DNA from 3 places in the Pseudomonas sp. ASL3 genome. Region 2 is predicted to be linked to each of the others. Evidence: predicted binding sites of a transcription regulator. Region 2 holds the regulator's gene; each other region holds the start of a gene.

Evidence for each region. The regulator sigma-54, encoded in region 2, starts transcription at its own class of promoters, with help from an activator protein. The targets are predictions, from matches to a motif close to ANTGGCATNNANNTTGCTNT.
Region 1: the regulator sigma-54 is predicted to act here: its motif matches at 1,507-1,526, upstream of glnK (P-II family nitrogen regulator).
Region 3: the regulator sigma-54 is predicted to act here: its motif matches at 1,276-1,295, upstream of flgB (flagellar basal body rod protein FlgB).

The regions. Positions count from the first base shown of each region.
Region 1 covers NZ_CM155281.1:5,799,403-5,801,668, reverse strand. The annotation lists gene AC1MEE_RS26500 (ammonium transporter) at 1-926, opposite strand, end outside; gene glnK (P-II family nitrogen regulator) at 962-1,300, opposite strand; gene AC1MEE_RS26490 (accessory factor UbiK family protein) at 1,721-1,981, shown strand; gene AC1MEE_RS26485 (HigA family addiction module antitoxin) at 2,118-2,266, opposite strand, start outside.
Region 2 covers NZ_CM155281.1:6,464,979-6,467,244, reverse strand. The annotation lists gene AC1MEE_RS29695 (RNA polymerase factor sigma-54) at 129-1,619, shown strand; gene hpf (ribosome hibernation-promoting factor, HPF/YfiA family) at 1,699-2,007, shown strand; gene ptsN (PTS IIA-like nitrogen regulatory protein PtsN) at 2,020-2,266, shown strand, end outside.
Region 3 covers NZ_CM155281.1:3,691,713-3,693,978, forward strand. The annotation lists gene AC1MEE_RS17055 (flagellar hook assembly protein FlgD) at 1-361, opposite strand, end outside; gene flgC (flagellar basal body rod protein FlgC) at 377-820, opposite strand; gene flgB (flagellar basal body rod protein FlgB) at 824-1,231, opposite strand; gene cheR (protein-glutamate O-methyltransferase CheR) at 1,476-2,266, opposite strand, start outside.

The DNA of each region.
Region 1 (2,266 bases), 670 kb from region 2:
ACCACACCCGAGGCGATGCCCAGGGCACTTGGCTTACCGTGGGTGATCCACTCAGCGAACATCCAGCCCAGTGCAGCAGCGGCGGTCGCGATCTGGGTCACCAGCATCGCCATACCGGCAGTGCCGTTGGCCGCGGAAGCGGAGCCGGCGTTGAAGCCGAACCAGCCCACCCAAAGCATTGCCGCGCCGATCAGGGTGTAACCCAAGTTGTGCGGAGCCATTGGGGTAGCCGGGAAGCCTTTACGCTTGCCCAGTACCAGACAGGCAACCAGACCCGCTACACCTGCGTTGATGTGAACCACGGTGCCGCCGGCGAAGTCGAGAACGCCCCAGTCACCCAACAGTGAGCCAGGACCGCTCCAGACCATGTGCGCGATTGGCGCATAGACCAGCGTGAACCAGATGCCCATGAAGACCAGCATGGCGGAAAACTTCATCCGGTCGGCGAACGCACCGACGATCAGCGCTGGGGTGATGATGGCGAAGGTCATCTGATAGGTGACGAACACCGCCTCAGGGAACAACGCGGTTGGGCCGGTGATGCTCGCTGGGGTTATGCCCGCGAGGAACGCCTTGGCCAGACTGCCGAAGAAGGAGTTGAAGTTGACGACGTTGGCTTCCATCCCCGTGGTGTCGAACGCGATGCTGTAGCCATAAATGACCCACAGAATGCTGACCAGACCGGTGATGGCGAAGCACTGCATCATTATCGCAAGAACGTTTTTCTGCCGAACCATGCCGCCGTAGAACAGCGCCAGACCGGGGATGGTCATGAACAGCACCAACGCCGTCGAAGTCAACATCCAGGACGTGTCGCCGGAGTTGAGGACAGGTGCTACGACCGGTACCGGGTCAGCCGCCAGGGCCAGACCAGGGATTAAAAGGGACAACAGGGCGCCTAGCCCTGCGAATTGACGCAGAGTCATAGTGTTTTACTCCTGGGGCGTTGGGGTTTGGCGGCTTAGATTGCGTCGGTATCGGTTTCGCCGGTACGGATGCGAATGGCCTGTTCTAGGTTAACCACGAAGATCTTGCCGTCACCGATCTTGCCGGTGTTGGCTGCCTTGGTTATCGCCTCGATAACCCGATCCAGATCCTTGTCATCAATCGCAACATCGATTTTCACTTTTGGCAGGAAGTCGACGACGTACTCCGCACCGCGATACAGCTCGGTGTGACCCTTCTGCCGACCGAAGCCTTTAACTTCTGTGACGGTGATGCCCTGCACGCCGATCTCGGACAGCGACTCGCGCACGTCATCCAATTTGAACGGCTTGATGATGGCAGTGACTAGTTTCATGAAACTTTCTCCCGAATTGGTGGACTTGCCCCAGGAAAACAAACCCGACTCAAGTCTAAGCGCAGTGCTTGGCTTTGTAACCCGTCGGTCGCCTCAAACGGGCCCGACCAACCCCAAAAAACCGCTTCTGACGAAACACTTCCCTACTCCGCCTACCGCACTGCATTCGTCACAGCGACTGCATCAGTGCATGGGTCATATGCCACTAAGCAGAAAGCTTGCCATCTCATAAAAAGCCTTTAATTACAGTGACTTAGCCTAAAGCCACTATGAAAGCTCCCCGCCATCAGGATCAAGACGCACAACAACAGTGCGCGCGTGCCCGCCCTTGTGCGCGAAAAGCGTGCAGAACGGGTGATCTGAATTGACTATAGACGCTGCGTGATACACTGCCGCCCATCTGTTTCCGGAATCCTGACCATGCTCGCGCCTAAAGCTTTCCTCGACGCCCTGAGCGGCCACGCCTCACGTTTGTTCAACGGCGAAACACCGATCCCGCGCAATGAATTCGAAACCCAGTTCAAAGCCTTGCTGCAAAGCGGCTTCAGCAAGCTTGATCTAGTGAGTCGCGAAGAGTTCGACAGCCAGATGACCGTCCTCGCCCGCACGCGCGCCCGCCTCGAAGCGCTGGAAGCGAAAGTGGCCGAGATGGAAGCAAGATTGGCGCCGCCTGCGGAATAACTTCCGCGCGGTGGTGCGTTGATGTGGGAGCAGGCTTGCAACTACGCGTCCCGCTGCGAACAACGGTTTGTCAGGCAGACCGCGTCGAGATATTCGCAGGCAAGCCTGCTCCCACGAAATGTCCGTCAGACTACAGCTACGCGCAGTGAGCGATTGGATGCACCTGATCCCTGATCGCAGCTCCCCGCTCGACTTCCGCTTTCCGTAAATCGTAAGCCAGCTGCAGATTCAGCCAGAACTCAGGCGTGGTCTCCAGGCACGCGGCAAGTCGAAGCGCCACGTCTG
Region 2 (2,266 bases):
ACATTAATTGTCAGCACACTCTAGGCAAACACTTAGGTTTCAGGCATATAATTTGCTTAAGTTGGCGCTTCGGCGCCCTGTAGTGGATGGCGCATGTGCGCCGGCGAATAAGGTGTTAAGCCCCTGCCATGAAACCATCGCTAGTCCTGAGAATGGGCCAGCAGCTGACGATGACACCGCAGCTGCAACAGGCCATCCGCCTCCTCCAATTGTCGACCCTGGATCTGCAACAGGAAATCCAGGAAGCGTTGGAGTCCAACCCTATGCTCGAGCGCCAGGAAGAAGGCGACGACTTCGACAACGCTGATCCGCTGGCCGACAACATAGAGAAACCCAATCCTGACGTTCAGGAACCGACCTACCAGGAAACCGCCCCGACGGTGGATAACCTGGAGGATGGCGAATGGAACGATCGTATTCCCAACGAATTGCCAGTCGATACCGCCTGGGAAGACGTCTACCAGACCAGCGCCAGCAGCCTGCCCAGCAACGATGATGACGAATGGGACTTCACCACGCGCACCTCGGCCGGTGAGAGCCTGCAGAGCCATCTGCTGTGGCAGTTGAACCTGGCACCGATGTCCGACACCGACCGGCTGATCGCCGTCACGCTGATCGACTGCATCAACAATCAGGGTTACCTCGACGAGTCGCTCGAGGAAATCCTCGATGCGTTCGATCCGGAAATGGATGTCGAGCTGGATGAAATCGAAGCAGTTCTGCACCGTATCCAGCAATTCGAACCCGCCGGGATCGGCGCCCGCACCCTGAGCGAATGCCTGTCCCTGCAACTACGCCAGCTGCCCGCGAAAACCCGCTGGCTGGCTGAAGCACAGCGTTTGGTGAGCGATTTCATCGACCTGCTCGGCAGCCGTGACTACGCTCAACTGATGCGGCGCATGAAACTCAAGGAAGACGAGCTGCGCCAAGTCATTGAGCTGGTGCAGAGCCTCAACCCGCGTCCAGGCTCGCAGATCGAATCCAGCGAGGCCGAATACGTCGTGCCCGACGTGATCGTACGCAAGGACAACGAACGCTGGCTGGTGGAACTCAACCAAGAGTCCGTGCCCCGTCTGCGGGTCAATCCACAGTACGCAGGGTTCGTTCGCAGGGCCGACACCAGCGCCGACAACACCTTCATGCGCAATCAGTTGCAGGAGGCCCGCTGGTTCATCAAGAGCCTGCAAAGCCGCAACGAAACGCTGATGAAAGTGGCCACGCAAATTGTCGAGCATCAGCGCGGCTTTCTCGAATATGGCGACGAGGCGATGAAACCACTGGTCCTGCATGACATCGCTGAAGCGGTCGGCATGCACGAATCGACGATTTCACGGGTGACCACGCAAAAATTCATGCATACCCCTCGCGGCATTTACGAACTGAAATATTTCTTTTCCAGCCACGTAAGCACCTCTGAGGGCGGTGAGTGTTCATCCACAGCCATCCGCGCGATCATCAAAAAACTGGTTGCCGCGGAAAATCAGAAAAAGCCGTTGAGTGACAGCAAGATCGCTGGTTTACTGGAGGCACAAGGCATTCAGGTAGCCCGTCGCACAGTCGCCAAATACCGCGAATCACTTGGGATCGCGCCTTCGAGTGAGCGCAAGCGATTGATGTGATGATGGCCTAACGCCGCAGCGTTACAGTGGTAGGCACCAAGCCTGCTTCTATATGCACTGGCAACGAAGGAGAAGCTGTATGCAAGTCAACATCAGTGGACACCAGCTTGAGGTTACGAAGCCCCTGCGCGAATACATTGAGCTCAAACTCAAAAAGCTTGAAGGGCACTTTGACAAGATTACCAATGTGCAGGTAACGATGGCGGTCGAAAAACTGAAGCAGAAAATCGAAGCCACGCTGCACATCCATGGTGGGGAGGTAGTCGCTAACGCAGAACATGACGACATGTATGCGGCAATCGATCTACTCACTGACAAGCTGGACAGACAATTGCTCAAGCATAAGGAAAAGCAGCAGAACATCCTTAAAGGTGCGACGGCTCGCTAACACTCCCAACCCATGATCCGACTTGAAAATATCCTGACTCCCGGCCGTTCACTTGTGAACGTGTCGGGCGGCAGTAAAAAACGTGTACTCGAACAAATTGCAGCTTTGATCGGCAGTGAAGTGCCTGATCTGAATTCGCAAACCGTGTTAGAGAGCCTCTTCGCCCGTGAAAAACTGGGCTCGACCGGTTTCGGCAATGGCATCGCCATTCCTCACTGCCGACTGACTGGCTGCTCGACACCCATCAGCGCCCTCGTGT
Region 3 (2,266 bases), 2.8 Mb from region 2:
TCAGGCCTTTGGTGGTATCGACCACGGCCGAACCGCTGGCGACAATGACTGACCGCCCGACCAGAGAAGAAGCCTGCAAGGCCTGGGACGACTGGAACGTGCTGGCAATCGTATCGACCGTGGTGCTCAGGTTCTGCATGCTTTCGAGGCTGCTGAACTGAGCCAGCTGGGACACGAATTGCGTATTGTCCTGCGGATTCAGGGGATCCTGGTTCTTCATCTGCGTGACGAGGAGTTGCAGGAATGCATCCTTGCCCAGCGCAGAGGTACCCGTTGGATTGGTGCTGGCTGACGCCGCCTGCTGCGAGAGCTGGCTCAGAACCGTCGAGGTGGTGTTGGAGACGTTGTTGGTGGTTGTCATCGACTGCGCCTCTTATCACTGACCGAGGGTCAGGACCTTCTGCATCATGGTTTTAGCGGTGTTCATTATGTCCGCGTTGGTCTGAAACGAGCGACTGGCAGAGATCATGTCGGCCATCTCTTGTACAACGTTGACGTTGGGGTAGTAGACGTAACCATTCTTGTCAGCCGACGGATGATTGGGCTCGTAGCGCGCTTCAAGGTTGCCCTGATCCTGGACGATACCGGCGACCTGAACACCCTGGCCCGCTTCGTCCTGGCTACCGAACAGCGAACCGCTGTCGCCGCTGCCCTGCCCCTGGAGTACGGTGGCAAACACCGGGTGACGAGCGCGATAGGTCTGGTCCATGCTCGACGAGACGGTCTCGGCGTTGGCGATGTTACTGGCCACGGTGTTCAAGCGAGTGGTCTGAGCACTCATGCCGGTACCGGCAATGTTGAAAACACTGGAAAGAGACATGGATTACTCTCCACGCAGGGCTGACACCAGCCCTTTGAATTTGTTGTTGAGAAGGGTAAAGCTGGCCTGGAAGCCCACGGCGTTCTGCGCATAGTTGGACTGCTCGACCTGCGCATCGACGGTGTTCTGGTCCAGTGATGGCTGGCTCGGCGTGCGGTACAGCAGCGTCCCGTCAGTGCCACCCAGACCCTCGGCTTCGATATGCCGGCTGTTGGTCGTGTTGAGGGCGAAGGTACCGTTCTTGGTTTTATCGCTTTGCGCGGCAAGCACGGCAGAGAAATCGAGATCTCGCGCCTTGTAGTTCGGTGTGTCGGCGTTGGCAATGTTGTTGGCCAGCACTTCAGCACGCTGAGCGCGAAAGCCGAGGGCTTGCTCATGAATGCCTAGCGCTTTATCGAAGCTGATGCTCATGTCGGGAAACCTTTAGCGGCTGACCTGATTTTCGTATCTGAGACATAGCAATCAACGTGCCAGCTTCGCCAGGCCCATAAATCAAGGGTTCTGGCGAGGTTTGCCGGGCGGCAAGCCAAAATAGCGGCAATGGATTTCCGCTGTACGCCAGTAAAGCGGCAATAGGAATTGCCGGTGGTGTCACATCAGTCAAACAAAAATGCCCCTGTCTTTCGACAGAGGCATTTTTAGCGCGCAGTGGAACTTACTTCGCCTGATAGATGATCCCCGGACTGCACTGAACCATTTGATAATGGTCAGGCAAACCATTGAGCGCTTCGGAAGCGCCCAGGAACAGATAGCCACCCGGCTTCAGCGTGCTGTGGATACGCAGCAGAATGTCTTTCTTCACTTCCGCCGAGAAATAGATCAGCACGTTGCGACAGAACACGATGTCGAACTTGCCCAGGCTGGCGTAGCTGTCGAGCAGGTTGAACGAACGAAACTCGACACGACTCTTGATCGGTGCCTTGATTGCCCAGCGACCCGGCGCTTTAACGTCGAAAAACCGTTGCAAGCGCTCAGGCGAAAGACCACGACCGATCGCCAGGCTGTCGTACTCGCCAGACTTGCAGTTGGTGAGCATGGTCCCGGACAGATCCGTGGCAACGATTTGCGCGCCGCTTTTGAGCTGACCGATGTTGACCCGCTCGAACTCATCGATCGACATCGACAGCGAATAGGGTTCCTGCCCTGACGAGCAGGCAGCCGACCAGATCCGCAGACGCTGACCCGGGCTTGCCTTGATCTGCTCAGGCAACACCTTGTTCTTGAGCACTTCAAACGGATAGGTATCGCGAAACCACAGGGTTTCGTTGGTGGTCATCGCATCCACCACCTGCTCACGCAAACCACTGCGTGGCTGCGCCTGGATGCGCTGGATCAGCTCGCCCAGGGTCTTGATGCCTTGCTGATCCATAAGCTTGTTGAGACGGCTGGAAACCAGGTACTGCTTATTCTCACCGAGCAAAATGCCACAGGCTTTTTCCAGGAAGA